Regions from separate parts of the Scandinavium manionii genome, predicted to be linked through region 2. Evidence: predicted binding sites of a transcription regulator. Region 2 holds the regulator's gene; each other region holds the start of a gene.
The links. The regulator Fur, encoded in region 2, represses iron uptake genes when iron is present. The targets are predictions, from matches to a motif close to ATAATAATGAGAACNACTATCAA.
Positions count from the first base shown of each region.

Region 1: sodA (superoxide dismutase [Mn]) is a predicted target of Fur. The motif match lies at 1,973-1,995, and genes of this name have one in related genera.
Region 3: bfd (bacterioferritin-associated ferredoxin) is a predicted target of Fur. The motif match lies at 2,191-2,213, and genes of this name have one in related genera.
Region 4: MUU51_RS04500 (TonB-dependent siderophore receptor) is a predicted target of Fur. The motif match lies at 1,533-1,555, and genes of this name have one in related genera.

Region 1 is NZ_JALIGC010000029.1:62,143-65,456, reverse strand. Features, by position in the region: gene kdgT (2-keto-3-deoxygluconate transporter) at 32-1,015, opposite strand; gene sodA (superoxide dismutase [Mn]) at 1,279-1,899, opposite strand; gene rhaT (L-rhamnose/proton symporter RhaT) at 2,188-3,222, shown strand; gene MUU51_RS01670 (metallophosphoesterase family protein) at 3,276-3,314, opposite strand, start outside.
Region 2 is NZ_JALIGC010000040.1:363,174-366,487, forward strand. Features, by position in the region: gene ybfF (esterase) at 1-343, shown strand, start outside; gene ybfE (LexA regulated protein) at 475-768, shown strand; gene fldA (flavodoxin FldA) at 918-1,448, shown strand; gene fur (ferric iron uptake transcriptional regulator) at 1,766-2,218, shown strand; gene chiQ (ChiQ/YbfN family lipoprotein) at 2,310-2,657, opposite strand; gene chiP (chitoporin ChiP) at 2,707-3,314, opposite strand, start outside.
Region 3 is NZ_JALIGC010000037.1:414,412-417,725, reverse strand. Features, by position in the region: gene rplC (50S ribosomal protein L3) at 1-229, opposite strand, end outside; gene rpsJ (30S ribosomal protein S10) at 262-573, opposite strand; gene MUU51_RS11715 (prepilin peptidase) at 949-1,428, shown strand; gene bfr (bacterioferritin) at 1,412-1,888, opposite strand; gene bfd (bacterioferritin-associated ferredoxin) at 1,962-2,156, opposite strand; gene tuf (elongation factor Tu) at 2,340-3,314, opposite strand, start outside.
Region 4 is NZ_JALIGC010000033.1:119,935-123,248, reverse strand. Features, by position in the region: gene MUU51_RS04500 (TonB-dependent siderophore receptor) at 1-1,483, opposite strand, end outside; gene MUU51_RS04495 (siderophore-interacting protein) at 1,695-2,564, shown strand; gene dsbB (disulfide bond formation protein DsbB) at 2,683-3,213, opposite strand.

The DNA.
Region 1 (3,314 bases), on a different contig from region 2:
GGCCCGGCGTAACCGGGCAGAATAATCGCCGCTATTTCACCGTATTACGCACATCAATCGCCACCGCTCTGGCTTTCACTCTGCGTGACCAGACAGACGTAATAATCGGCACCAGAATCGAGGTAACAATCACCGAGGTCGCCACCAGCGACGTCGCTGCCGGGGCCATCGGTTTAAACGCAGGAACCATTTCCGCAATTAACACCGGCGTAGCAACCGCAGCTCCCGCAGAACTGGATGCCGCAATCCCTGCGGTACCGTCACCGCCGCCAATCAGCTTATCGGCAATGATCAGCGGGATTCCCGTCACTACAATCACTGCCAGACCCAGCACAATTCCCAGCACGCCAGTTTGGGCGATCACGCTTAAATCGATGGTATTACCCAGCGCGAAGGCGAAGAACGGGATCAACGTTTGCACCGCTTTGCCGAAGAACTCCCGCAGTTCAGGATCCAGATTACCCAAGAGGAAACCGACCAGGAACGGCAGCACCGCGCCGACAAACACGTGCGGCTCGAACGAGGCAATACCCGCTGTGCCGAGAATAATCATGGTCATCAGCGGGCCGGATTCCAGCGACATCAGGACGAACGCACCCGCTTCTTCTTTGGTGCCGTACTGCTGCATGATAGAGGCGTACAGCCCGCCGTTGGTCATGTCCATACACGCCACCAGCGCCAGCGTGGATAGCCCGGCGAAGAACCCAGCCTCAACGCCATGCTCAGGGATAATACGGGATGCAATGGCGGCAACCACCCACGCCACAGCAATTTTGGTCACGACCAGCGTGCCGGATTTACGCAGAACCGTACCGGTCGCACTCAGTTTGATGGAGGCGCCCATACAGAAAAACCACACCGCCAGAATCGGCACCGTGCCGGTGATCATCCCATTAGTGAATGAGCCGAAGTACTTACCCGCACCAGGAGAAAAGGTATGACACAGTGCGCCGATAAACAGCGGAACCAGCATCATGCCACCGGGGATTTTTTCAATTGCACGTTTGATTTGCATGTCACCACCCGTAAGAACCTGTTGTATTGGCTATATTTTCAGCGTTGTTGTGCGCTCGGGAGCGCCGCAACAGGCAAAACAATAGTCCCTACGGGGAGAAAGAACAGTGATCACACAAACAAATTGAAACGAGGTTTTATATTTAGAGGATCAATGTTTTTATTTTTGACGTTTATCACATCCCACGCATGCAGGCATAAAAAAACCCCGCTATTCAGCAGGGTTTTTGTGCTGCCAGAAGGCAACAGAGGCGTGGGGTCGCCTTATTTTTTAGCCGCGAAACGTGCAGCAGCTTCATCCCAGTTCACCACGTCCCAGAACGCTTTGATGTAGTCCGGGCGACGGTTCTGGAATTTCAGGTAGTAAGCGTGCTCCCACACGTCCAGGCCCAGGATTGGGAAACCGGAGGTGCCAGAAACAGCTTCACCCATCAGTGGGGAATCCTGGTTAGCGGTAGAAACAACGGCCAGTTTGCCGTCTTTCAGTACCAGCCACGCCCAGCCAGAGCCGAAACGGGTAGCAGCAGCTTTCTCGAACTCTTCTTTGAATTTCTCAACAGAGCCGAAGGTGCTTTCGATAGCCGCTTTCAGGTCGCCCTGCAGAGTAGTACCGGTTTTCAGGCCTTTCCAGAACAGGCTGTGGTTTGCGTGACCGCCAGCGTTGTTACGCAGAACGTTTTTCTTGTCTGCTGGCAGCTGATCCAGTTTGGTGATCAGTTCTTCAACAGGCAGGTTTGCAAACTCAGGCAGGCTTTCCAGCGCAGCATTCGCGTTGTTCACATAGGCCTGGTGGTGTTTAGAGTGATGGATTTCCATCGTCTGCTTGTCGAAGTGCGGCTCAAGGGCGTCGTACGCGTACGGCAGGGATGGCAGTGTATAACTCATATTCATCTCCAATTATCATCGGGCGGCAGAGGTGTTACGCCGCGTAAGCAGTTGGTCCATTATAGTTAATTAAATGATATTGAAAATGTTTATCAATGCCGTAATTTTAATAAGGTTATAACTTTTAGGTATGTGGCTGATTTTGTGAGCCCGCTCAAGGGTAACACGCGCTTTTTGCCAGGTATGGGGCATGGACGGCAGCGGTCTGAAGGTTAATCAATTGACTAATTTTTACACTCGTCACGTCAGATGAAAGATTCATCGATGTAAAACATTGAGGGTAAAAAAATGAGTCACGCGATTACGATGGGTATTCTTTGGCATTTGATAGGTGCGGCCAGTGCAGCCTGTTTCTATGCCCCGTTCAAGAAAGTTAAAAATTGGTCCTGGGAAACCATGTGGGCGATTGGTGGTTTTGTCTCATGGTTAATTCTGCCCTGGGCCATCAGCGCCATGTTGTTACCTGATTTCTGGGCGTACTACCGTTCCTTTAATGCCTCTACGCTGCTGCCGGTGTTTCTGTTTGGCGCGATGTGGGGCATCGGCAATATCAACTACGGCCTGACCATGCGCTATCTCGGCATGTCGATGGGGATTGGTATCGCCATCGGCATCACGCTAATTGTCGGCACCCTGATGACCCCGATTATCAACGGTCAGTTCCACGTGCTGGTCGGCACCGAAGGCGGGCGAATGACGCTGTTGGGCGTGCTGGTGGCCGTGATTGGCGTGGGTATCGTCACACGCGCCGGTCAGCTGAAAGAACGCAAAATGGGTATCAAAGCCGAAGAGTTCAACCTGAAAAAGGGGCTGATTCTGGCGGTAATGTGCGGCATTTTCTCGGCGGGGATGTCCTTCGCCATGAACGCGGCCAAACCGATGCATGAAGCGGCGGCCGCCCTCGGCGTCGATCCCCTGTACGTGGCACTGCCAAGCTACGTCATCATCATGGGCGGTGGCGCGGTGATTAACCTCGGCTTCTGCTTCTTCCGCCTGGCAACCAAGCCAAACCTGTCGGTAAAAGCAGACTTCTCACTAGCAAAACCGATGATCATCGGCAATATCCTGTTTTCCGCCCTCGCGGGCCTGATGTGGTATTTGCAGTTCTTTTTCTACGCCTGGGGCCACGCCAGCATTCCGGCGCAGTACGATTACATGAGCTGGATGCTGCACATGAGTTTCTACGTGCTGTGCGGCGGTTTGGTCGGGTTAATTATGAAAGAGTGGAACAATGCCGGCCGTCGTCCGATCGGTGTGCTGAGTCTGGGCTGCGTGGTGATTATCATCGCCGCGAATATCGTGGGCTTAGGCATGGCTAACTGATGAATCCCCCTCCGTCCCGGGCAGTTCGGAGGGGAATAAAAACACTCTTCTGATCAGATGGCGTGGATCTCGCCTGTTTTCGTATCCAGATG
Region 2 (3,314 bases):
CCGCCAGCAGGCTGCGGAAGTCATGCGTCAGAATATAGATGAAGAAGGCGTGATTCAGTTCCTGCTGAAGTCGTTCGTCGACGGCGCGTGGCGCTTCAACGTGCCAGCATTGTGGGATCAATACCCACATATCGTTGGCTGGGAACCGATTCCTGCCTGGGACCACCCTGCTCTGTTTATCCCTGGCGGAAATTCGCCTTACGTCACCACGGAGTATCGCGAGGCGTTATTGGCACAGTTCCCGCAGGCCCGCGCGCATGTGATCGCGGGTGCCGGACACTGGGTTCACGCAGAAAAACCGGATGCGGTGCTGCGTGCGATTCGCCGTTATCTGGCAGAATGATTAAAATCCGAGCAAGCAAGCGCCATTGTGCCTCCCGGCGTTGGCGTGCGGGTTTCGCTGATGTATGATTGCGCGCTATCTGCGCCGGGCCTGTCGTCTGGCGGCTTGTTTCCCCGAAGTCACTCTGAATCATGGCAAAAGAACAAACGGACCGAACGACATTAGATTTGTTCGCAAATGAGCGTCGCCCGGGAAGGCCGAAAACCAATCCGCTCTCGCGCGACGAACAATTACGCATTAATAAGCGTAATCAGCTTAAACGCGACAAAAGCAACGGTCTCAAACGCGTTGAGTTGAAGCTCAATAACGATGCCGTGGATGCGCTTAATGAACTGGCTGACGCCAGAAATATGAGCCGCAGCGAGCTTATCGAAGAGATATTGTTGCAACAACTGGCTGCATTACACGGCCAGGAACTTGTCTGAAAATACGGCAAAAAATCACTTTCATTTAGCAGAGAGTGCAGTACGGCGCGATTGCAGTTTCCGCGCACTTCTCCTCCTGCTATCATTGCCTTTATCTGTGGGCAACATTCCACCATCATTTCAATACGTTTCAAGAGGTTATTTTACTCATGGCAATCACAGGTATTTTTTTCGGCAGCGACACCGGTAACACCGAAAATATCGCGAAGATGATCCAGAAGCAGCTTGGCAAAGACGTTGCCGAGGTGCATGACATTGCCAAGAGCAGTAAAGAAGATCTCGAAGGTTTCGATATTCTGCTGCTGGGTATCCCGACCTGGTACTACGGTGAAGCACAGTGTGACTGGGACGACTTCTTCCCGACGCTGGAAGAGGTAGACTTCAACGGTAAGCTGGTCGCACTGTTTGGCTGTGGCGATCAGGAAGATTACGCAGAATATTTCTGTGATGCGTTGGGTACCATCCGCGACATCATCGAACCGCGCGGCGCAACTATCGTTGGTCACTGGCCGACCGAAGGCTACCATTTCGAAGCCTCTAAAGGTCTGGCTGATGACGCCCACTTTGTGGGTCTGGCCATTGACGAAGATCGCCAGCCGGAGCTGACCGCTGAGCGTGTCGAAAAATGGGTGAAACAAATCTCCGAAGAGCTGCACCTCGAAGAGATCAAGAACGCCTAATGATTTAGTACGGTGCAGCATTCGTACTGCGCCGTATTAGCGATAAGTTGTGTTAAATTAATAGGTAAAAGCAATCAAATTAATCGCTACAAATTTTTAACTTTTGAGCACATATCTGTACAATGTCACCTGTTTTGACGAGGTCGGATGTTTCGCTTTGCAGATGATGCCTCGTTTTTGAAAAGCATACTTTGCTCAGGGTTTACGGTTCCCATTTAGGGCAGGCAGTCCTATAATGAGACGCATTATCCTGAATTCATTCTTAGTAATACTTCCTCATAGGGAAGTGTATCGCCTAGCAACAGGACTGATTCCGCATGACTGACAACAATACCGCATTAAAGAAGGCAGGCCTGAAAGTCACGCTTCCTCGTTTGAAAATTCTGGAAGTGCTTCAGGAGCCGGACAATCACCATGTCAGTGCGGAAGACCTTTATAAACGCCTCATTGATATGGGCGAAGAAATTGGTCTGGCAACGGTTTATCGCGTTCTGAACCAGTTCGACGATGCCGGCATTGTCACCCGCCACAACTTCGAAGGCGGCAAGTCTGTTTTCGAACTGACTCAGCAGCATCATCACGATCACTTAATCTGCCTCGACTGCGGCAAGGTTATTGAGTTCAGCGATGACTCTATCGAAGCGCGTCAGCGTGAAATCGCCACTCGACATGGCATTCGTCTGACCAACCATAGCCTTTATCTTTACGGCCACTGCGCAGAAGGCGACTGCCGTGAAGATGAACACGCACACGACGCCGCTGAGAAATAATCAGCGTTCGCTCAAAAGCAAAAAGCCAACCTCGCGGTTGGCTTTTTTTTGGCATAAATTTCAGGCAATCACAGAGGCCGATAGTTGAGGGTTATGGCTTTGTGGTTGTGGTCGTCGTGTTGTTGTTACGAATTTCCTTCCAAATCTGGTCACAGCGGGCTTTCACCGCCTGATCGTTGCCAGTACGCGTTGCCTGGATGCACTGTTGATAATCCAGAACCCGCACGCTTTCCTGATTGGCAAACTGCTGATGTGACTTCTCGGTTTTCAGTACGTCCAGCACATTCTGACACGCCTGAATTTTATCCGGGTTGCCTTCAGCGGTGTTAATACAAGCGCTGTACGCCTCTTTGAGCTTGTTATCTTCCTGTGGCGTCTGGGGTTGCGTGCATGCGACAAGTCCGGATGCCATCATCGCGATGAGAATCAATTTTTTCATGATACGGCCTCATAGGCGCGCGGCGACGTTAACGCTGCCGCGCGACTTGTCAGAAAATGGTGAACGGGGCGATAACGATGAATTTCACGTCACGCTCATCCTGGAAGATGTTGCCGTAACCCCCGCCATAGCTCGGGATGTCGGAGTGGTTGTCGTATTGAGTAAAGTGCAGCTTGAACAGCGTGCCTTTCGCTCGCCCTTCCTGAACGGTGTACATCGCATCGAGGCTGTAAGCTGACTCTTTAATTTTATTCGAGGAGATATCTTCGCGCTGACCTGCGCTATTGATAAGCCAGTCAGACGGTTTGGCATCCCAGGCATAAACATAAGACGCGCCCACAGCCCAGCCCGGCATATCCCAGTTTTTCAGATCATACATACCGCCAAAGAACACCGCTTTTTCGCCATTGGCGTTGAAATCTGAGCGGTTATCCCACCAGATATCCAGTCGGCCGTTGGAAGACGCATAGGTTGGGGTCATACGCTGAAGGAAGTAACCCTGTTGCCCTTCCGCTTTTACCCATGTTCCTTCGAGACGCAGGTCAACAACGTCGCCCACTTTATAACCGAGGGTCAGGGCCTGTAACCACGCGGTACCGTCATAGATATCGTTGATAGTGTTGCTACTGACGGTGTCACGCGCACCGTAGAACTGGT
Region 3 (3,314 bases), on a different contig from region 2:
GGCCAGCATCTACGCCAGCTTTAGCGAAGTGACCTGCTTCCGGCTTAGTTACGCGGCTAGCTTTTTTAGCACCGGTGGTAACTTGAACAGCACGGTAGCCGTCGTTAGCCAGGTCTTTAACCTGAGTAACACGGTTTGCTTCAACTTCGATTACGGTTACTGGGATAGATACGCCATCTTCAGTGAAGATGCGGGTCATACCCACTTTTTTACCGACTAAACCAATCATTGTATCAACCTCTCAATCGCTCGATGACCTGATTAACCCAGGCTGATCTGCACGTCTACACCGGCAGCCAGGTCCAGACGCATCAGAGCATCAACGGTTTTCTCGGTTGGCTCAACGATGTCAACCAGACGCTTGTGAGTGCGAATCTCGTACTGATCACGCGCGTCTTTGTTAACGTGCGGAGAGATCAGAACGGTAAAGCGCTCTTTGCGGGTCGGCAGCGGGATCGGACCGCGTACCTGCGCACCAGTGCGCTTGGCAGTCTCGACGATTTCCGCGGTTGATTGATCAATCAGACGATGATCAAACGCTTTAAGGCGGATACGGATTCTTTGGTTCTGCATGAGACCAGAGCTCCAATTATTTTATAAACGAAATGGCCACTCCTCACACCCATTACGATTGATGGGGGAGCGTAACCGTTCTTGCGTAGTTCCCCAATTGGGAACATTGTCGACAACAAACAACATTGTCGGAGTTCATATCGAACCCGCCGTCAATTTTGACAAGCCCGCGCATTATACGTAAATCTGGCCACGACGCAAGCAGTGTTTATAAATACGCCATCTGTAATCTGCGGCCTCGTGCGCAAGTACTTCTGTATTGAACGCATCAGTAACGCACACTGTGGAAGCGTTCTCGACGATCTGACTTTCCGTGTTTGTCTATGAATCGGTTTCTGAGAATACTCACGGCTTCTGCTCATTCAGGTAAAGCCTATGCCAGTCACCGCCCTCCCCTTCATCGTTATCTACTGCGTATTAACAGGTCTACTTGCCTGGTATGACTACAAAACTGGCCTGCTTCCAGATCGTCTGGTTTGTCCGTTACTCTGGTGTGGGATGCTGTTTTATGTGGTGATTAAACCCCAACACCTGCCCTCTTCCGTAATTGGGGCAATCGCGGGCTACTGCAGTCTGGCTGGTCTGTACTGGCTCTATAAGGGAATTCGGCATAAAGAAGGGCTAGGCTATGGTGATGTGAAATTCTTTGCGGCTCTCGGGGCATGGCATGGATGGCAGCAGCTGCCGGTGCTGATAACAATCGCGACGGCTACCGCGCTGCTTTTTGTGTGCTTCGAAGCGATCATCGCTCGCTCAGGCCAGGCATTAAAAAACCCGCTACGGTTTGGCCCATTTCTGAGCGCAGCGGGTCTGCTTATTGGCTTTCAGACGTGGTGGACTATTCTTCCACTTTGATCTGGGATTGCAGGTAGTTTTGAATTCCCAACTTACCAATCAGATCGAGTTCTGTTTCAAGCCAGTCGATGTGTCCTTCCTCATCGGCCAGGATTTCAATCATCATATCGCGGCTGACATAATCATGAACGGTGTCAGCATAGGCGATTGCCTCACGGAGATCTTTGGCACCCTCGAGTTCAAGCCTGAGGTCAGACTGCAGCATTTCTTCGACATCTTCACCAATGCCAAGCTTGCCGAGATCCTGCAGATTAGGAAGGCCTTCAAGAAATAAAATACGTTCGATATATTTATCGGCGTGTTTCATCTCATCGATGGATTCATGGTATTCGACATCATTGAGGCGCGTCAGGCCCCAGTTTTTGAACATTCTCGCATGGAGAAAGTATTGATTGATTGCGACAAGCTCATTTCCCAATAATTTATTGAGATAACTTATGATTTTAACATCACCTTTCATTATATAGTCCCTCCGCTTCCACTCATAGAAGCGTAGAACGGGCTACAGGGATGTCAAAAAAAAGACCGAAGGCTCATGCTATCTCTTTAAATTCCGGCATCTGAGTTAATTCGTCCTGCATAATCTCGCGCGCGGCGCGAATGCACTTACCACATTGATTTCCCACGGGAATGAACTTGCGGAGTTGTTGAAAAGATTGCGGATGAAACTGGCGAACAGCCTGACGAATTTTTTTATCGCTTACACCATTACACAAACAAACGTACATGATCGCTCCCGTTCAATTTATGCTCAAAGTGTAAATGAGAATAGTTATGATTACAATAGCACAATTATGGAACCGGTGCGGGAGAAAGCGGACAAAATGAAAACAACTGTGTCAGTGGTAAATTATAAATAGCGAAAAGGGCGCCGAAGCGCCCTTTTTTAGTCAAAACTAATTAACGAGTAATTAGCTGATGACTTTAGCAACAACGCCCGCACCTACAGTACGGCCGCCTTCACGGATTGCGAAACGCAGACCGTCATCCATCGCGATTGGGTGGATCAGGGTAACAACCATTTTGATGTTGTCGCCTGGCATTACCATCTCAACGCCTTCTGGCAGTTCGATGGTACCGGTCACGTCAGTTGTACGGAAGTAGAACTGTGGACGGTAGCCTTTGAAGAACGGAGTATGACGGCCGCCTTCATCTTTGGACAGGATGTACACTTCAGATTCGAACTTGGTGTGCGGGTTGATTGAACCCGGCTTGGCCAGAACCTGACCACGTTCGATTTCTTCACGTTTGATACCACGCAGCAGAACACCAACGTTCTCACCAGCACGGCCTTCGTCCAGCAGTTTGCGGAACATTTCAACGCCAGTACAGGTAGTTTTCGCAGTTTCTTTGATACCAACGATTTCTACTTCTTCACCAACTTTAACGATACCGCGCTCTACACGACCGGTAACAACAGTACCACGGCCGGAGATGGAGAATACGTCTTCGATTGGCAGCAGGAATGGCTTGTCGATCGCACGTTCTGGTTCTGGGATGTAAGAATCCAGGAAACCAGCCAGTTCGATGATTTTAGCTTCCCACTCAGCTTCGCCTTCCAGCGCTTTCAGCGCGGAACCACGAACGATAGGTGTGTCGTCGCCTGGGAAATCGTACTGGGACAGGAGTTCACGAACTTCCATCTCAACCAGTTCCAGCAGCTCTTCGTCATCAACCATGTCACATTTGTTCAGGAACACGATGATGAAAGGAACGCCTACCTGACGACCCAGCAGGATGTGCTCACGAGTCTGTGGCATAGGGCCATCAGTCGCAGCAACAACCAGGATAGCGCCATCCATCTGCGCAGCACCGGTGATCATGTTTTTAACATAGTCGGCGTGGCCTGGGCAGTCTACGTGTGCGTAGTGGCGAGTCGGGGTGTC
Region 4 (3,314 bases), on a different contig from region 2:
CAAAGCCCTGAGAGAAGTTAAACCACAGCTGCTGGCGTTCGGTGAGATGACCGAGGATCCCGGCGTTGAACAGCAGGTTGTTGTAGTCCGTTTTGCCGCCCGGCACCGCATCCGCTGAGGTGGCTTTCCCGTTAGCGATCGCCTGTTGCTGCGTGTAGCCGATAAAGTCATCGACCTTGTTTTCAGTGTACTGATAACGCATACCGCCGGTTAACGTGATGGCGCTAATGTCATAGCTCGCCTGCAGGAACGGCGCGAGATTAGTGATGCTGTAACCTGGATAACGGCCGACATTATAGGCGTTTTCGAGCGTCATACCGCCGCTGGCTGCGGCTTTGTCGAGATCGAAGAACTGCTGGTTTGCGTTAAACGATTCATGATCGACATCGACGCCCCAGGTCAGATTCAGGTCATCCATCGGCTTGCTGTTCAGCGTGAGCTTCCCGCCGTAAAAATCGGTTTTTTGCTGGGACGCGCCAATGCTGGTGACGGTGCCTTTGCTCAGCGTCGGGAAGGGGTAAAACGTCAGGCTTTCGTCGCGATAGTAAATTTGTGCCACCAGATCCTGACCCCAGACGTCGGTATTAGAGTACTGCAGGTTAATCAGATGGCGTTCCGTGCCCGGCAGGCGATCGGAATCAAGATTGCTCTTGTTATATGCGTCAGCGTCACCGGTTACCGCCGAGAAGTTATCTCCGAGGAAAAGGCCGTGTTTACCGTCGGACTGGCTCTTGTAATACTGCGTCGTCAGCTGGAGTTGCTGGTGGTCATCAATGTTAATCGTACCGGTGCCCATGATGTCCAGACGGTCGGAATACTGCAGGCCGGTTTGGGTGTTATCGATAATCACCTCATCGCCATTTCCGTCATACCAGCCGCCATAACGCTGATATGCCACGGACAGACGACCGGAGGCGTTATCGTTGCCGCCGCTCACCGCTGCCGCGATATTTTCGTCATGATCGTTATGGCTGTTAAACCCACTTTTCCCACCGGCCTGGAATTCCACTTCAGTTTCCGGCTGGCCTTTTTTGGTGACGATATTAATCAACCCGCCGGTGCTGCCGCCGCCGTACAGCGAAGTGGCGCCGGAAATGACTTCGATGCGCGAAATGTTGAACGGATCGATGGAATCCAGCTGACGGCTGTCGCTGCGGGAAGAGTTCAGGCGCACGCCATCCACCATCACCATCATCGAGCGCCCGCGCATATTCATGCCGTAGTTGGTGCGCCCCTGGCTGCTGACGTCCATACCCGGGATCAGCTGCGCCAGCACCTCTTTCAACTCTTTGCCGCCCTGAACCTGCTGCTCAATGTCCGCTTGTTCAATGACCCACGTGGTTTGTGCCATATCAGCAACGGTGTGATTGGCCCGGCTGGCGGACACCACCAGCGTGTCTTCCTTTTGCGTTTCAGCCCAGGCCGAGGCGGAAAGCATGGCCAGTAAACAAGGGTTCAACATCCAAAGAGTGCTGCGCTTCATTGTTATCAATTTCCCAGTAGTCGTAACAGAAGGTAAGAATGTGTCAATATTGATAATAGTTATCGTTATGATATTCATTCTGTTTACACTGGCAACTCATTTTGTCATATTTGTTTTCATTATCTCTATGATTTACCCACACTTTGTGGCGGTATTCCGTGCGCAGTCAGTCAGCGCCGGAATGCCGTTTTCCCTCGACAGGAGCCGGAACATGGCCGCGGGCTATCGTATTTTTAACGTCGTTTTAGCGAGACGGATTCAGGTTTCACCCTCTCTTTTGCGCTGCGTGTTTACCGGGCCTGAAGTGGCGCAGATGAAACATGAATCGCCGGATCAACGCATCAAACTGCTCTTCGCCGAAGACGGGGAAGACACGGCCTCCATGGCGGTGAGCGACACCTGGTATCAGGATTATCTGGCACTGCCGAAAGCGAAACGCCCGGTAATGCGCACCTACACGCTGCGCGAACTGCGGGTGGATGCGCAGGAAGTGGACGTGGAATTCGTGCTGCACGGTGACGGCGGGCCGGCTTCGCGATGGGCAACGCACGCCAGGCCGGGTGATGCGCTGCAAATGGTGGCCCCGAATGGTGCCTCTGACGAGAACAGCGGCGGGTATGAATGGCTGGATAACGATAGCGTGCGCCAGGCACTGCTGATTGCCGACGAAACGGCGCTGCCTGCGGCAATGGGGATTCTGGAACAGCTGGCGAAAAAAACGAATCCGCCGCGCGTGCAGGCCTTTTTCACCGTACCGCATGAGGCTGATTTTCAGCTGCAGGATTTCCCTTTCGCCGACGTACACTGGCTGGCGCGCGACAGGCAGGACGATTTACTGAGTGTGGTAGAGCGCGAGGTGACGATCCCGGCGTATGCGTTGGCGCGAGAGCAGTCGACGGAAGAGAACAGTCTGGATGGAGAGTTGCTGTGGGAAAGGGCGCGCGAGGCCGCGGGCTTTCAGGCCTGGGTGGCGGCAGAATCAACGCTGGTGAAAAACCTGCGTCGCAGCCTGATTGAGAAACAGCAGCTCAACAGGGACTGCGCGAGCTTTATGGCATACTGGGCGCAGGGAAGGGCTTAAGGATGTGGTGCCGCCTGATGCCTTCGTCCTGATCCGCTCCTGCAGGGAGAGTGAGCAAGCATTAAAAACGGCAACCGAGGTTGCCGTTTTACGTCTATCTTCCTGAACCACTTTGCTTTTACCTACCGAAGAGGTCGCGTTTTTTCGGTTTGACTGGCTGGGCAATCAACACCAGCAGACCGATGACCAGGAAGACCACAAAAATCCCTACCAGCCACTGTGGCATTTCCAGAGTCAGGAATGACCACTGACGTTCGGCACAATCGCCAGACGCAACAAACACCTGCGGCAACCACTTATCCAGCGGCAACCAGCTCGGGAAGCGAGCGGCAAAGTCGCAGGTCTGGAACGGGGACGGATGCAGCTGGATCATGGTGTGTTCCCACGCCAGCTGAACGCCACGCCAGGCGCTGTAAATCCAAATCAGAATACCGGCATAACGCAGCGGTGATTTCGGGGCAATGGCACCGACAATACCTGCACCCATCACGCCGAACAGCGCAGAACGCTCATAGATACACAGTACGCATGGCTTCAGCAGCATCACGTGCTGGAACCACAGCGCGACCATCTCCAGCGCAAAAGCGGCCAACGCCAGCAGTAACCACGCTCCGCGACCGCGTGAGCACTGGTTTAAAAATCGCAACATAATCATTTCCCTGGAACATGCTAAGACACCGCAGTGTAAACGAAAACATTTACCGCGCCACTATGCAGGCGTGAATAATTACGTAAAAGGGAATGAATCGC